Regions from separate parts of the Janibacter endophyticus genome, predicted to be linked through region 1. Evidence: riboswitches for the same ligand, from Rfam matches in the RefSeq annotation. Region 1 holds a riboswitch; the other holds the start of a gene.

Region 1 (5,989 bases):
GCTCGTCGACCTGCTCCTCGGCTGGTCGCACGCCACCGAGCCGTGGGTCCTCTACCTGCTGCTCACGGTCCTCGCCGGCGGCCTCGCCCTCCGGGGGCTCGTGCAACGCCGGGCGCTGTGGATCGTGCCGGTCGCGCTCGTCGGGTGGGGTCTGGCGGTCCTGTGCAAGCTCATCGTCGGGCGTCCCCGCCCCGTGCCCGAGGAGGCGATCAAGCACTCCCTCGGCTACAGCTATCCCTCCGGGCACGCGACGAACAGCACGATCGCGATGATCCTGCTCGTCGTGCTGCTCTGGCCGCTGGCCCGCCGGGCGTGGTCACGCACGCTGCTCGTCCTCGGGGCGGCGAGCGTCGCCGCGCTCACCTGCCTCGACCGTATCTTCCTCGGCGTGCACTACCCGAGCGACGTCGTCGCCGGCGTGCTCGTCGGGTCGGCGATGACGGCGGCCGCACTGCTCATCGGGCTGCGCCGGCAGCCGGGGCCGACCCGACCACCTCGGTCGAGCCGCGCGTAGCTCAGTCGAGCTTGGCGTAGCGGGCGCGGACGAAGCAGTACAGGCCGAAGGCGAGGATGCCGAGCGCCACCGCGGTGAGCAGGTAGGGCCCGAAGGGCTGGTCCTTGAGGGACTTGAGCGCCCCGTCGAGCCCGGTCGCCTCCTCCGACTCCTGCTGCCAGGCAGCGACGACGAAGAAGACCCCGACGAGGGCGAGCACGACCCCCTTCGCCGGGTAGCCGAAGGTCCCGACGCTCGTCGCGAGGACGCCCGGGTTCTTCGTGAGGTCGCCGAGGAAGCCGTGAGTGACTCCCTTGCGGACGTAGTACGCGCCGACACCGATGACGACGAGCCCGACGGCTGCGACGAGGACCTGACCGGCCGGGTAGCTCATGAGGGTCTGCGTCACGCCCTGGGTCTGCTCCTCGCTCGAGCCGCTCGACCCGGATCCCGCGGCGAAGCGCACCGCCGTCCATGCGATCGCGGCGTAGACGACGGCCTTGGCACCCGACTTCGCCCGGTCGGTCGCCTCGCTCTCCCCGGACGGGGGCGAGACGACCTCGGTGAGGTACCAGAGGGCCAGCGCACCGGCGCCGACGACGAAGACCCACAGGGTCACCGTGCCGAGCGGCTGCGACGCGAGGGCCGCGAAGGCGCCCGACTGGTCGGCCTGTCCGCCTCCTCCGCCCCAGGCGACCTGGAGCGCGATGACGGCGATGACGACGTGCAGCAGCCCGTTGACGACGTGGCCGACGCGGGCGAGCGCGATGAGTGCCGGGTGAGAACCGATCGCGTCGGCGGTGCGGCGGGCTTCCTGGGTCACACCAGCGAGCGTAGGACCTCCGCGAGCCCGTCGGCCTCTACGGTGCCGGTCACCTCGTCGGCAGCCGCCTTGACCTCGTCCGGGGCCTGCCCCATGGCGACACCGCGCGCCGCCCAGCGGAGCATCTCGAGGTCGTTGCGCTGGTCGCCGACGGCGACCGTGAGGTGCGGCTCGACGTGGAGGCGACGGCGGACGATCTCCAGCGCCGACCCCTTCGACACGCCCTCGGGGTTGATGTCGAGCCAAGCGGTGAAACCGATGGCGTACGTGACCCCGTGCAGGCCCGCCTGCTCGACGATCTCGGCGAACTCCTCGGGTGTCGCCTCGGGCATGCGGAAGGTCACACGGGTCGTGCGGTGGCGCAGCAGCTCGTCCCACGGCACGACGGTCTGCGCGCCCTGGAGCTCGTCCTCGGGGTAGGGGGCGCTGAGCCGGTGCCCGACGCCGAGCTCCTCGACCGCGACGAGCGCGTCGGGCATCACGGTGCGCAGCCGGGTGAGCACCGGTGCCGGGTCGAAGGTGACGATGTCGTCGTCGTCGACCGTCCAGCCGTCTGGCGCTTCGGGGTCGAGCCGGACGGTCACCGCACCGTTGGAGCAGACGGCCCATCCGGTCTGCAGGTCGAGCATCTCAGCGATGGGCATCGTCGCGACGACGCTGCGCCCGGTCGCGATGACGACGTGGTGACCCGCAGCGCGGACCGCGTCGATCGCCTCCTTGACCGCCGGGCGCAGCGTGCCGTCGTGAGTGATCGTCGTGCCGTCGATGTCCAGGCAGATGAGGTGCGGATCCACGACGCTCACGCTAGACGGTCCGGTGTGCGGCACGTCATGGCGGCGTCGTCGCGGGTCGGGGTACCGTCGAGCCATCGTGCTCCGGGGTCGGTGCAATTCCGAGCCGGCGGTGACAGTCCGCGACCCGCTCGCAGCCAGCGAGCGGTTGACGAGGTGAAACTCCTCGACCGACGGTGAAAGTCCGGAAGGGAGGCAGCACGACGGGCAGGCGCATTCCCCGACGACGGGCGCGCCGCAGCCCTGACGCGACCTCGCGCGCACGCACACCCCGGAGCTGGACCGACACCGACCGGAGGCAGCCGTGGGGACCACGCCCGAAGACACCACGTGGATGCGTCGTGCCCTCGAGCTCGCGGCCCTCGGACCCGCCGTCGACCCCAACCCCCGGGTCGGCTGCGTCGTCGTCGCCCCCGGCCCGGACGGTCAGCCCGAGGTCGTCGGCGAGGGCTGGCACCGAGGAGCCGGGACCGCGCACGCCGAGGTCGGGGCCCTCGAGGCCGCCGGCGACCGGGCGAAGGGCGCGACCGCCTACGTCACCCTCGAGCCGTGCTCCCACACCGGACGCACCGGCCCGTGCACCGAACGCCTCCTCGCCGCCGGGATCGCCCGGGTCCTCCACGCGGCGTCCGACCCGGGGGCGACCTCGGGCGGCGGCGGGGACGTCCTGCGCGCCGCCGGCGTCCAGGTCGAGCACGGGGTGCTCGAGGACGAGGCCCTCGAACTCGTCCGGGACTGGCGTATCGCCACGACCCTGGGCCGGCCCCGCGTCACGTGGAAGTACGCCTCCACCCTCGACGGTCGGCTGGCCGCCGCCGACGGGACGAGCCGGTGGATCACCGGGCCCGAGGCCCGCGCCGAGGTCGGCCGGGAGCGCGCCGCGCACGGCGCGGTCCTCACCGGCACCGGCACCGCGCTGACCGACGACCCGCACCTCACCGCCCGCGCCGCCGACGGAAGCCTGCTCCCCCACCAGCCCCTGCGGGTCGTCATGGGCGAGCGCCCGCTGCCGGACGGGGCGAGGGTCCTCGACGACGCGGCACCCTCCCTTCGCCTGACGACCCGGGACGTCCACGCCGCCCTCGCCGCCCTCCACGAGCGGGAGATCCGGTCGGTCTGGCTCGAGTGCGGACCAGCGCTTGCTGCCGCCTTCTGGCGGGCGGGGTGCGTCGACGACGTCGTGGCCTACGTCGCACCCGCGCTGCTCGGCACCGGGCCCGCCGCCGTCGGCGACCTGGGCATCACGACCATCGCGGACGCCCACCGCCTCATCACCCGCGCCGTCCGCCAGGTCGGCGACGACGTCCGGATCGACCTGCGGGTCGAGCGCCCCACCCACCCCACGAGCTGCGAGGAGCAGTGATGTTCACCGGGATCATCGAGAAGATCGGCACCGTCCTGGCCGTCGAGCACGGCACGGGTGAGGACGCCCGCCTCACCGTCGGTGCGAGCACCGTGCTCGCCGACGCGCGGCACGGCTGCTCGATCGCCGTCGCCGGGGTCTGCCTCACCGTCGTCGAGCACGACGAGAGCCGCTTCGTCGCCGACGTCATGGGCGAGACCCTCCGCTGGACGACCCTCGGCGCGCTCCAGGTCGGTGACCGGGTCAACCTCGAGCGGGCGCTGCGGGCTGACGGGCGGCTCGACGGGCACATCGTCCAGGGGCACGTCGACGGCGTCGGCGAGGTCGTCGGACGCACCGCGCACGAGCGCTGGGAGGTCGTCACCGTGCGAGCGCCCGAGGAGCTGCGCTCCCAGGTCGTGCGCAAGGGCTCCGTCGCCGTCGACGGCACCTCGCTGACCGTCAGCGCCGTCGCCGACGACACCTTCGAGGTCTCGCTCATCCCCGAGACGCTCACCGCGACCACGCTCGGCGCCCTCTCCCCCGGCGACCGGGTCAACCTCGAGACAGACGTCCTCGCGAAGTACGTCGCCGGCCTCCTCACCCGGACGGAGTCGACGGCATGACCTTCGCGACGATCCCCCAGGCGCTCGACGCGCTGCGTGTCGGCCGGCCGGTGCTGGTCCTCGACGACGCCGATCGGGAGAACGAGGGCGATGTCGTCCTCGCTGCGCAGAGCGCCACCCCCGAGTGGCTCGCCTGGACGATCCGGCACACCTCTGGGTACATCTGCGCGCCGATGCCCAACGAGATCGCCGACCGGCTCGACCTGCCGCTCATGGTCGCTCGCAACGAGGACTCGCTCCGGACCGCCTACACGATCACCGTCGACGCTGCCGAGGGCGTGACGACGGGGATCAGCGCCGCCGACCGGGCGCGGACGCTGCGCGTCCTCGCCGACCCTGTGGCCACCCCGGGCGACCTCGTCCGCCCTGGCCACGTCGTCCCCCTCCGAGCCCGCGAGGGGGGTGTGCTCACCCGCCGGGGCCATACCGAGGCCACCGTCGACCTCTGCCGGCTCGCCGGGCTGGCGCCCGTCGGCGCCATCGGGGAGCTCACGGCGGACGACGGGACGATGCTGCGGACCAACGACGTGCTCGCGCTCGGCGCGCAGATGGACCTGCCCGTCGTGACGATCACCGACCTCGCCGCCTGGCGCGAGCTCTACGACCGGGTGGAGCGGGTGGCCACGACGACGCTGCCGACCCGGCACGGGCGGCTGACGATGCACGGCTATCGCGACCTCGTCACCGGCGACGAGCACCTGGCCATCACCCGACCCGGAGGGACCCGGGTGAGGGTGCACTCCGAGTGCCTCACCGGGGACGCGCTCGGCTCGACCCGCTGCGACTGCGGGCCCCAGCTCGACGCGGCGATCGCCGAGGTCGCCAGCCACGGCGGCGCCGTGGTCTACCTGCGCGGGCACGAGGGTCGTGGCGTCGGGCTGCTCGAGAAGCTCCGGGCCTATGCCGAGCAGGACGCCGGCGCCGACACCGTCGACGCACAGGTCGCGCTCGGGCTCCCGGTCGACGCCCGTGAGTACGGCGCGGCCGTCGGGATCCTGCACGACCTCGGGCTCACCGAGATCGACCTCATGACGAACAACCCGACGAAGATCGAGGCGCTCGAGCATGGCGGGATCACCGTGCGACGCACGCCGATCCACGTCGGCCAGGGACCGGACAACTCCGCCTACCTGACGACCAAGGAGCAGCGGATGGGGCACCTGCCCGCTGCCGACGACGACACGGCGGCTCGCACGAGCGGGTCGCGCACGAAGGAGATCGCATGAGCGGCCACGGAGCACCGACGACCAGCTGCGACGCGAGCGGCCTGCGGGCCGTCATCGTCGCCGCGAGCTGGCACCAGACGGTGATGGACGGCCTCGTCGCGGGCGCGCGCCGAGGCGCCGAGGCGTGCGGGCTCCCCGACGTCGAGGTCGTGCGGGTGCCGGGGACCTTCGAGCTGCCGGTCGCCGCCGCGCGGCTGGCGCAGGACCATGACGTCGTCGTCGCGCTCGGGGTCGTCATCCGGGGCGGCACCCCGCACTTCGACTACGTGTGCCAGGCGGCGGCGGTCGGCCTGACCGAGGTGTCCGTGCGCACCGGGGTCCCCGTGGGCTTCGGCGTGCTCACGTGCGACACCGACGAGCAGGCGCTCGACCGCGCCGGGCTGCCTGGCTCCTCGGAGGACAAGGGCTTCGAGGCGGCGACGGCGGCGCTGACGACCGCGGTCACGCTTCGCGACCGGGGCTGATCCAACCATGCGAAGGGGTCAGGGCCGCGCGGCGCCGGATCAGGGGCGGGCGGCACCGAGCTTCCAGTACCCGCTGAAGAGCACGTGCCGGCGCTCCATGCCGAGCTCCTTGACGAGCAGGCGCCGGATCCCGGTGACCAGGCCCGACTCGCCGCACAGCCAGGCGTAGTCGAGGTCGGCGGTGTCGCTCGCGTGCTCGCCGCGCAGGGCGTCGAGGACGGCCG
Region 2 (5,989 bases), 1.9 Mb from region 1:
GCACGGCAGGGTGACCCTGCGCGGCTCACCGCCTTCACCGTGCTCCGGCGGGTGGCCGACGGCGCCTACGCCAACCTCGAGCTGCCGCAGGAGCTGCGCCGGCGGCGCCTCGACGGGCGCGACGCCGCCTTCGCCACGGAGCTGACCTACGGCACGCTGCGGATGCAGGGGCTCTACGACGCGATCATCGCCGTCGCGGCCGACCGCCCGGTCGACCGGCTCGACGGCAACGTCCTCGACGTGCTGCGCCTCGGCGCCCACCAGATCCTCGGCATGCGCGTGCCGACCCACGCCGCCGTCGACGAGAGCGTCGCCCTGGCCCGCCAGGCCACCGGCGCGGGTGCCTCCGGGCTCGTCAACGCCGTGATGCGACGCGTCAGCGAGCGTTCCCTCGAGGAGTGGCGCGCCACCGTCGTCCCCGCCGAGCCCACCACCGCCCGCCTCGCGGTCGACAGCTCGCACCCCGAGTGGGTCGTCAAGGCGCTGCGCCAGGCGCTGCTCGGCCACGGGGCCGCCACCGCCGAGACCGTGGACGCCGAGCTCGAGCGGCTGCTCCACGCCCACAACGCCCCCGCGCCCGTGGCGCTCGTCGCCCGGCCCGGCCTCGCCGACGTCGAGGAGCTCCTCGGCGCGGACGGCCTTGAGACCGCCCCCGGCGACCACTCTCCCTTCGCCGTCCTGCTCGTCGGCGGTGACCCAGGCTCCCTGTCGGCCGTCCGCGACGGACGTGCCGCCGTGCAGGACGAGGGGAGCCAGCTCATCGCGCTCGCCCTCGCCGGGGTCGAGGTCACGGCGCCCACGGGCCGCCGCGAGCGCTGGCTCGATCTCTGCGCCGGCCCCGGTGGCAAGGCCGGGCTGCTCGCGGCCCTCGCGCGCGAGGCCGGGGCCGACCTCGTCGCCAACGAGGTGAGCGAGCACCGCTCCGACCTCGTCCGGGCGACGCTGCGCCCCGCGATCGACGCGGCCGCCGCAGCAGGAGTCGACGTCGAGGTCCGCACCGGTGACGGGCGCGAGGTCGGCGTCGACGAGCCCGGCGGCTACGACCGGGTGCTCGTCGACGCACCGTGCACCGGGCTCGGTGCCCTGCGCCGGCGCCCCGAGGCGCGCTGGCGGCGCCAGCCCGGCGACCTCGCCACCCTCGGGCCGCTCCAGCGTGACCTGCTGACGAGCGGTCTGGACGCCCTGGCACCCGGCGGCGTCCTCGCCTACGCGACGTGCAGCCCGCACCTCTCGGAGACGACCTTCGTCGTCCGCGACGTGACGAAGCGGCGTGACGACGTTGAGCTGCTCGACACCCCCGCCGCGGTACGGAGCGTCGCCCGGAGCACCCTGCCCGGGCTCGGTGACGGCCCGAGCGCCCAGATGTGGCCGCACCTCCACGGCACCGACGGCATGTTCCTCACCCTCCTCCGCAAGAAGGCCTGATCACCCCGTGCAGATCTCACCGAGCATCCTCTCCGCCGATTTCGCCAACCTCGAGGCCGAGCTCCAGGCGATCGGCAACGCCGACTGGGCGCACGTCGACGTCATGGACGCCCACTTCGTGCCCAACCTCACCCTCGGCCTGCCGGTCGTCGAGTCTCTGATCAGGGTCAGCCCGATCCCCATCGACTGCCACCTCATGATCGAGGACCCCGACCGCTGGGCGCCCCCGTACGCCGAGGCCGGGGCCAAGAGCGTGACCTTCCACGTCGAGGCGGCGAAGGACCCGGTCACCCTGGCCCGCGACATCCGCGCCCAGGGCGCCCGGGCGAGCATGGCGCTCAAGCCCGGCACCCCCTTCGCCCCGTACGAGGAGCTGCTGCCCGAGCTCGACATGGTCCTCGTCATGACCGTCGAGCCGGGCTTCGGCGGGCAGTCCTTCATGGCCGACCAGATGCCGAAGGTCCGCGAGGTCCGTGAGGCCGTGCGTCGCCACGGTGGCGACATCTGGGTCCAGGTCGACGGAGGGGTGTCGGCGAAGACCATCGAGCAGTGCGCCGAGGCGGGCGCCGACGTCTTCGTCGCCGGGTCCGCGGTCTACGGGGCCGAGTCGGCTGCCGCGGCCGTCGACGAGCTCCGCGATCTGGTCAGGCGTCACGCCCACTGAAGCGCGCGGCTATCGTGCTCCCCGCACGTGTCTCGTGACTCGGTGAAACTCCGAACCGGCGGTATTGAGCCCGCGACCCGGCCAGGGCGGCCGGTGAACTCTGGTGCGATCCCAGGGCCGACGGTCATAGTCCGGACGAGAGAGGCACGGCGGAAGGATCAGTCATGCTCTCTGAGCTGCCCGCGGTCGCTGCGACCGCCCTGGCCGACGACGGCCAGAACCTCTTCCAGCAGATCATCGCCGCGCACCTGACGATCGGTGAGTACCAGCTGTACTGGCTGGAGTTCGTCGGGATCCTCATCGGTGTCGCCAGCGCCTGGCTCGGCATGAAGCGCTGGGTCTGGGCCTGGCCCGTCGGGATCAGCGCCAACATCATGCTCTTCGGGGTCTACCTCGGCGCGGTCTTCGGCGCCGACGACCGCATCCCGCTCTTCGGCCAGGCCGGGCGTCAGGTCTTCTTCATCCTCACGAGCATCTACGGCTGGTGGCGCTGGACCCAGATCAAGAAGGCCCGGGCCGCGGTGAGCGACGACTCCGCCGCGATCGTCCCCCGATGGGCGAGCGCCAAGGAACGTCTCGCGATCATCGGCGTCTGGCTGCTCGGCACCGTCGCCGCCCACCAGGCCTTCACCGCCCTGTGGGACGCCGCCCCGAACCCGTACTGGCAGCCGGAGTGGTGGTACTTCTGGAGCGACGCCTGGATCTTCATCGGCTCGATGCTCGCGACCTACATGATGGCGCGCGGGTGGAACGAGTTCTGGCTCGCCTGGATCGCCGTCGACCTCGTCGGTGTCCCGCTCGGCTTCGCGACCGGCTACGTGCCGACCGCGGTGATGTACATCGGCTACGGCGCCTTCGTCATCTACGGCTTCACCCGCTGGGTCAAGGCCACCCGGGAGGCGCAGGAGGTGCCTCGTCCGCAGGCCGAACCGGCGGTGGGCGGCCGCTGAGCGGGACCTAGACTGAGGCACCGTGAAGACCTTCGACGACCTTTTTGCCGAGCTGCGGGAGAAGGCGGTGTCCCGCCCCGAGGGGTCGGGCACCGTCCGGGCGCTGGACTCCGGCACCCATGCCATCGGCAAGAAGGTCGTCGAAGAGGCCGCGGAGGTCTGGATGGCGGCCGAGCACGAGGGCAAGGAGCGGCTGGCCGAGGAGATCAGCCAGCTGCTGTACCACCTCCAGGTGCTCATGCTCGCCAACGATCTGACCCTCGACGACGTCTACTCCCACCTCTGAGGCCACCGCATGCGTATCGCCGTCCCCAACAAGGGATCCCTCTCCGAGCCCGCCGTCGAGATGCTGCGCGAGGCCGGCTACCGGGTCCGTCGTGACACCAAGGAGCTCGTCGTCGGCGACCCCGACAACGACGTCGAGTTCTTCTACCTGCGGCCCCGTGACATCGCCGTCTACGTCGGCAAGGGCCGCGTCGATGCGGGCATCACCGGCCGGGACCTCCTCCTCGACTCGGGTAGCACCGCCGAGGAGCTCATGCCTCTCGGATTCGCCCGCTCGACCTTCCGCTTCGCCGGCCGGCCCGGTGCCGTCGCCGACGCCGAGGGTCTCGCCGGCAAGCGGGTCGCCACCTCCTACCCGGGCCTGGTCCGCGCGCACCTCGCGGAGCGCGGGGTCAGCGCCGACGTCGTGCGTCTCGACGGGGCCGTCGAGACGGCGATCACCCTCGGCGTCGCCGACGCGATCGCCGACGTCGTCGAGACCGGCACGACGCTGCGCAACCAGGGGCTCGAGGTCTTCGGGGACCCGATCCTGCGCAGCGAGGCCGTGCTCATCCGCCGGCCCGAGTCCAGCCAGGGCACCGCGATCGACGTCCTCCACCGGCGCCTCACCGGCGTCGTCACGGCCCGCGAGTACGTCATGCTCGACTACGACTGCCCGGCCGCGCTGGTCGAGGCCGCGAGCGAGCTGACCCCGGGCCTGGAGTCGCCGACCGTCTCCCCGCTGCACGACAAGGCGTGGTTCGCCGTGCGGGCCATGGTCCCGCGCCGGCAGACCAACCAGATCATGGACAAGCTCTACGACCTCGGCGCCCGCGCGATCCTCGTCACGGACATCACGGCATGCCGGCTGTGACCCCCTTCGCCCCCCGCCGCGGCAAGGTCGTGCCGGCGGTCCTCGCCGTCGCGGCCGTCGTCCTCTTCCTCGCGGTGGCGGTCCTCGTGCCGGAGAAGTACCAGCTCGTCGACCGGATCGCCTTCGCCGGCATGGGCCTGGCGATCGCCGCGCTGCTGCTGCGCTACGTGACGATCCGGGCCGTCCCGCAGGACGACGGGCTCTTCGTGCGCAACATCGGCGCCGGCCAGCTCGTGCCGTGGGAGGAGATCGAGGCCGTGCGCTTCTCCGACGGGATGCCGTGGGTGCGCCTCGACCTCGCCGACGGCGACGAGCAGGCCGTCATGGCGATCCAGCGCGCCGACGGGCCACGCTCGGTGCAGGAGGCACAGCGCCTCAGCGACCTCGTGGCTGCTCACCAGCGGCTCTGACCAGCCCGAGCGCCTCCGTGTAGGTCAGACCCGTGACCATGAGCAGGTCGACGACCATCGAGCGGGCCTGCGCGCGGATCAGCTCCGCCGACAGCGACGCACCCGGCTCGCCCCGACCTGCGCCGCCGGCCACCCGCACGAGTGCCTCGCGTGTCTCGACGCCGGTGAGACCCGCGTCGAGCTGAGTGCCGAGCGTGTCGACGACGTCGGCGAGCCGCCGGATGAGGTCGAGACAGCTCTCGGGCACCGCCTCCTCACCCTGGATCGCGACGCCGACCCGTCGGGCGAGCACGCGCAGGTTGCGCACCGCGCGGTCGAGCGGGCTGATCGCCGCCGAGACGAGCCGCACGTCCGCCCGGTGCCGGGCGTGCAGGGGCGAGATGGCGGTGACCTCGCGCGCGGCGCGGGCGTCGTCGCGCAGCCCGGTGATGATCGTCTCGGTGGCGCGGGCCCGGGCGAGCGCCTCGGCGGCCCCGTCGCCGTCGCGGTCCTGGAGCGAGGTCGCGCACGACCGCAGGATCTCGGCGATCTCCGAGGTGAGCCCGACGAGGCCCCGGCGCGGGCGGTTGACCGGTGCGGCGGGCGCGACCATCGCCAGCCCGATCGCGACGACCCCGCCGACCGCGGCGTCGAGCCAGCGCGAGAACGCCTGGTCGGGGGCCGCGACGAAGGTCGTCACGAGGATGGCCTGCACGCCGGCCTGGATCGTGAGCAGCAGCCCGGCACCGACGAAGGTCGCGAGCGTCATCGCGAGCGCCGCGACCACGGCGATCTGCCAGACGCCCGAGCCGAAGACGTAGACGAAGGCGTCGCCGACGAGCACGCCGAGGGCTACCCCGACGACCAGCTCGGCGACCCGGCGCAGCCGTTGGCCGTAGCTCAGCCCGAGGGTGACGAGGACCGTCACCGGGGCGAAGAAGGGGGTCGTGTGCCCGAGCCCGTCGCGGGCCGCCCACCAGGCGAGCGCGGCGCCGCCGGCGGCCGTGAGGATCCGGACCCCGCGGTCCTGCACCCGCTGCAGCCGCGCACGCAGGGTCGCGCGCGGGCGCATGGCGTAGACCTCGTCGCGGATGCTCATCGCGGGCCGCCCGTGTCGACGACGACGTCGGCGCGCTCGCGCACCCCGGCGAGGACCCGCTCCTCCTGCTCGGCCCACTCCTGCCAGTGCGGCGCGAACGTCTCACCATCCCGGGCCAGCGCCCGGTCGCGTCGCACGGCGGCGGGTGCCTCGAGCCAGACGAGCAGGTCGAGCAGGCCGCCGGCCGGCTCGGCGCCGGCGCCGCAGCCCTCGACGAGCAGGTGAGGAGTCCACGGCAGCGGTACCCGCGGGCCGGGACGCCCAGCGGCCCAGTCCCACGTCGGGACGCTCGCCTCGTCCCCGGCGCGCAGGGGGAGCAGCACC

What was found. Region 1 has a riboswitch for FMN ahead of ribD (bifunctional diaminohydroxyphosphoribosylaminopyrimidine deaminase/5-amino-6-(5-phosphoribosylamino)uracil reductase RibD). Riboswitches for the same ligand answer to the same signal wherever they lie in the genome.
Region 2: another riboswitch for FMN. It lies ahead of JNO54_RS10260 (nicotinamide mononucleotide transporter family protein); the one in region 1 lies ahead of ribD (bifunctional diaminohydroxyphosphoribosylaminopyrimidine deaminase/5-amino-6-(5-phosphoribosylamino)uracil reductase RibD).

Annotation. Positions count from the first base shown of each region.
Region 1 is NZ_JAFEJG010000004.1:184,372-190,360, forward strand. Features, by position in the region: gene JNO54_RS00925 (phosphatase PAP2 family protein) at 1-514, shown strand, start outside; gene JNO54_RS00930 (DUF1206 domain-containing protein) at 516-1,316, opposite strand; gene JNO54_RS00935 (HAD family hydrolase) at 1,313-2,110, opposite strand; FMN riboswitch at 2,183-2,313, shown strand; gene ribD (bifunctional diaminohydroxyphosphoribosylaminopyrimidine deaminase/5-amino-6-(5-phosphoribosylamino)uracil reductase RibD) at 2,412-3,470, shown strand; gene JNO54_RS00945 (riboflavin synthase) at 3,470-4,075, shown strand; gene ribB (3,4-dihydroxy-2-butanone-4-phosphate synthase) at 4,072-5,301, shown strand; gene ribH (6,7-dimethyl-8-ribityllumazine synthase) at 5,298-5,765, shown strand; gene JNO54_RS00960 (siderophore-interacting protein) at 5,805-5,989, opposite strand, start outside.
Region 2 is NZ_JAFEJG010000004.1:2,126,111-2,132,099, reverse strand. Features, by position in the region: gene JNO54_RS10270 (RsmB/NOP family class I SAM-dependent RNA methyltransferase) at 1-1,425, shown strand, start outside; gene rpe (ribulose-phosphate 3-epimerase) at 1,433-2,089, shown strand; FMN riboswitch at 2,114-2,240, shown strand; gene JNO54_RS10260 (nicotinamide mononucleotide transporter family protein) at 2,254-3,039, shown strand; gene JNO54_RS10255 (phosphoribosyl-ATP diphosphatase) at 3,062-3,325, shown strand; gene hisG (ATP phosphoribosyltransferase) at 3,335-4,177, shown strand; gene JNO54_RS10245 (PH domain-containing protein) at 4,165-4,587, shown strand; gene JNO54_RS10240 (FUSC family protein) at 4,553-5,665, opposite strand; gene JNO54_RS10235 (nucleoside/nucleotide kinase family protein) at 5,662-5,989, opposite strand, start outside.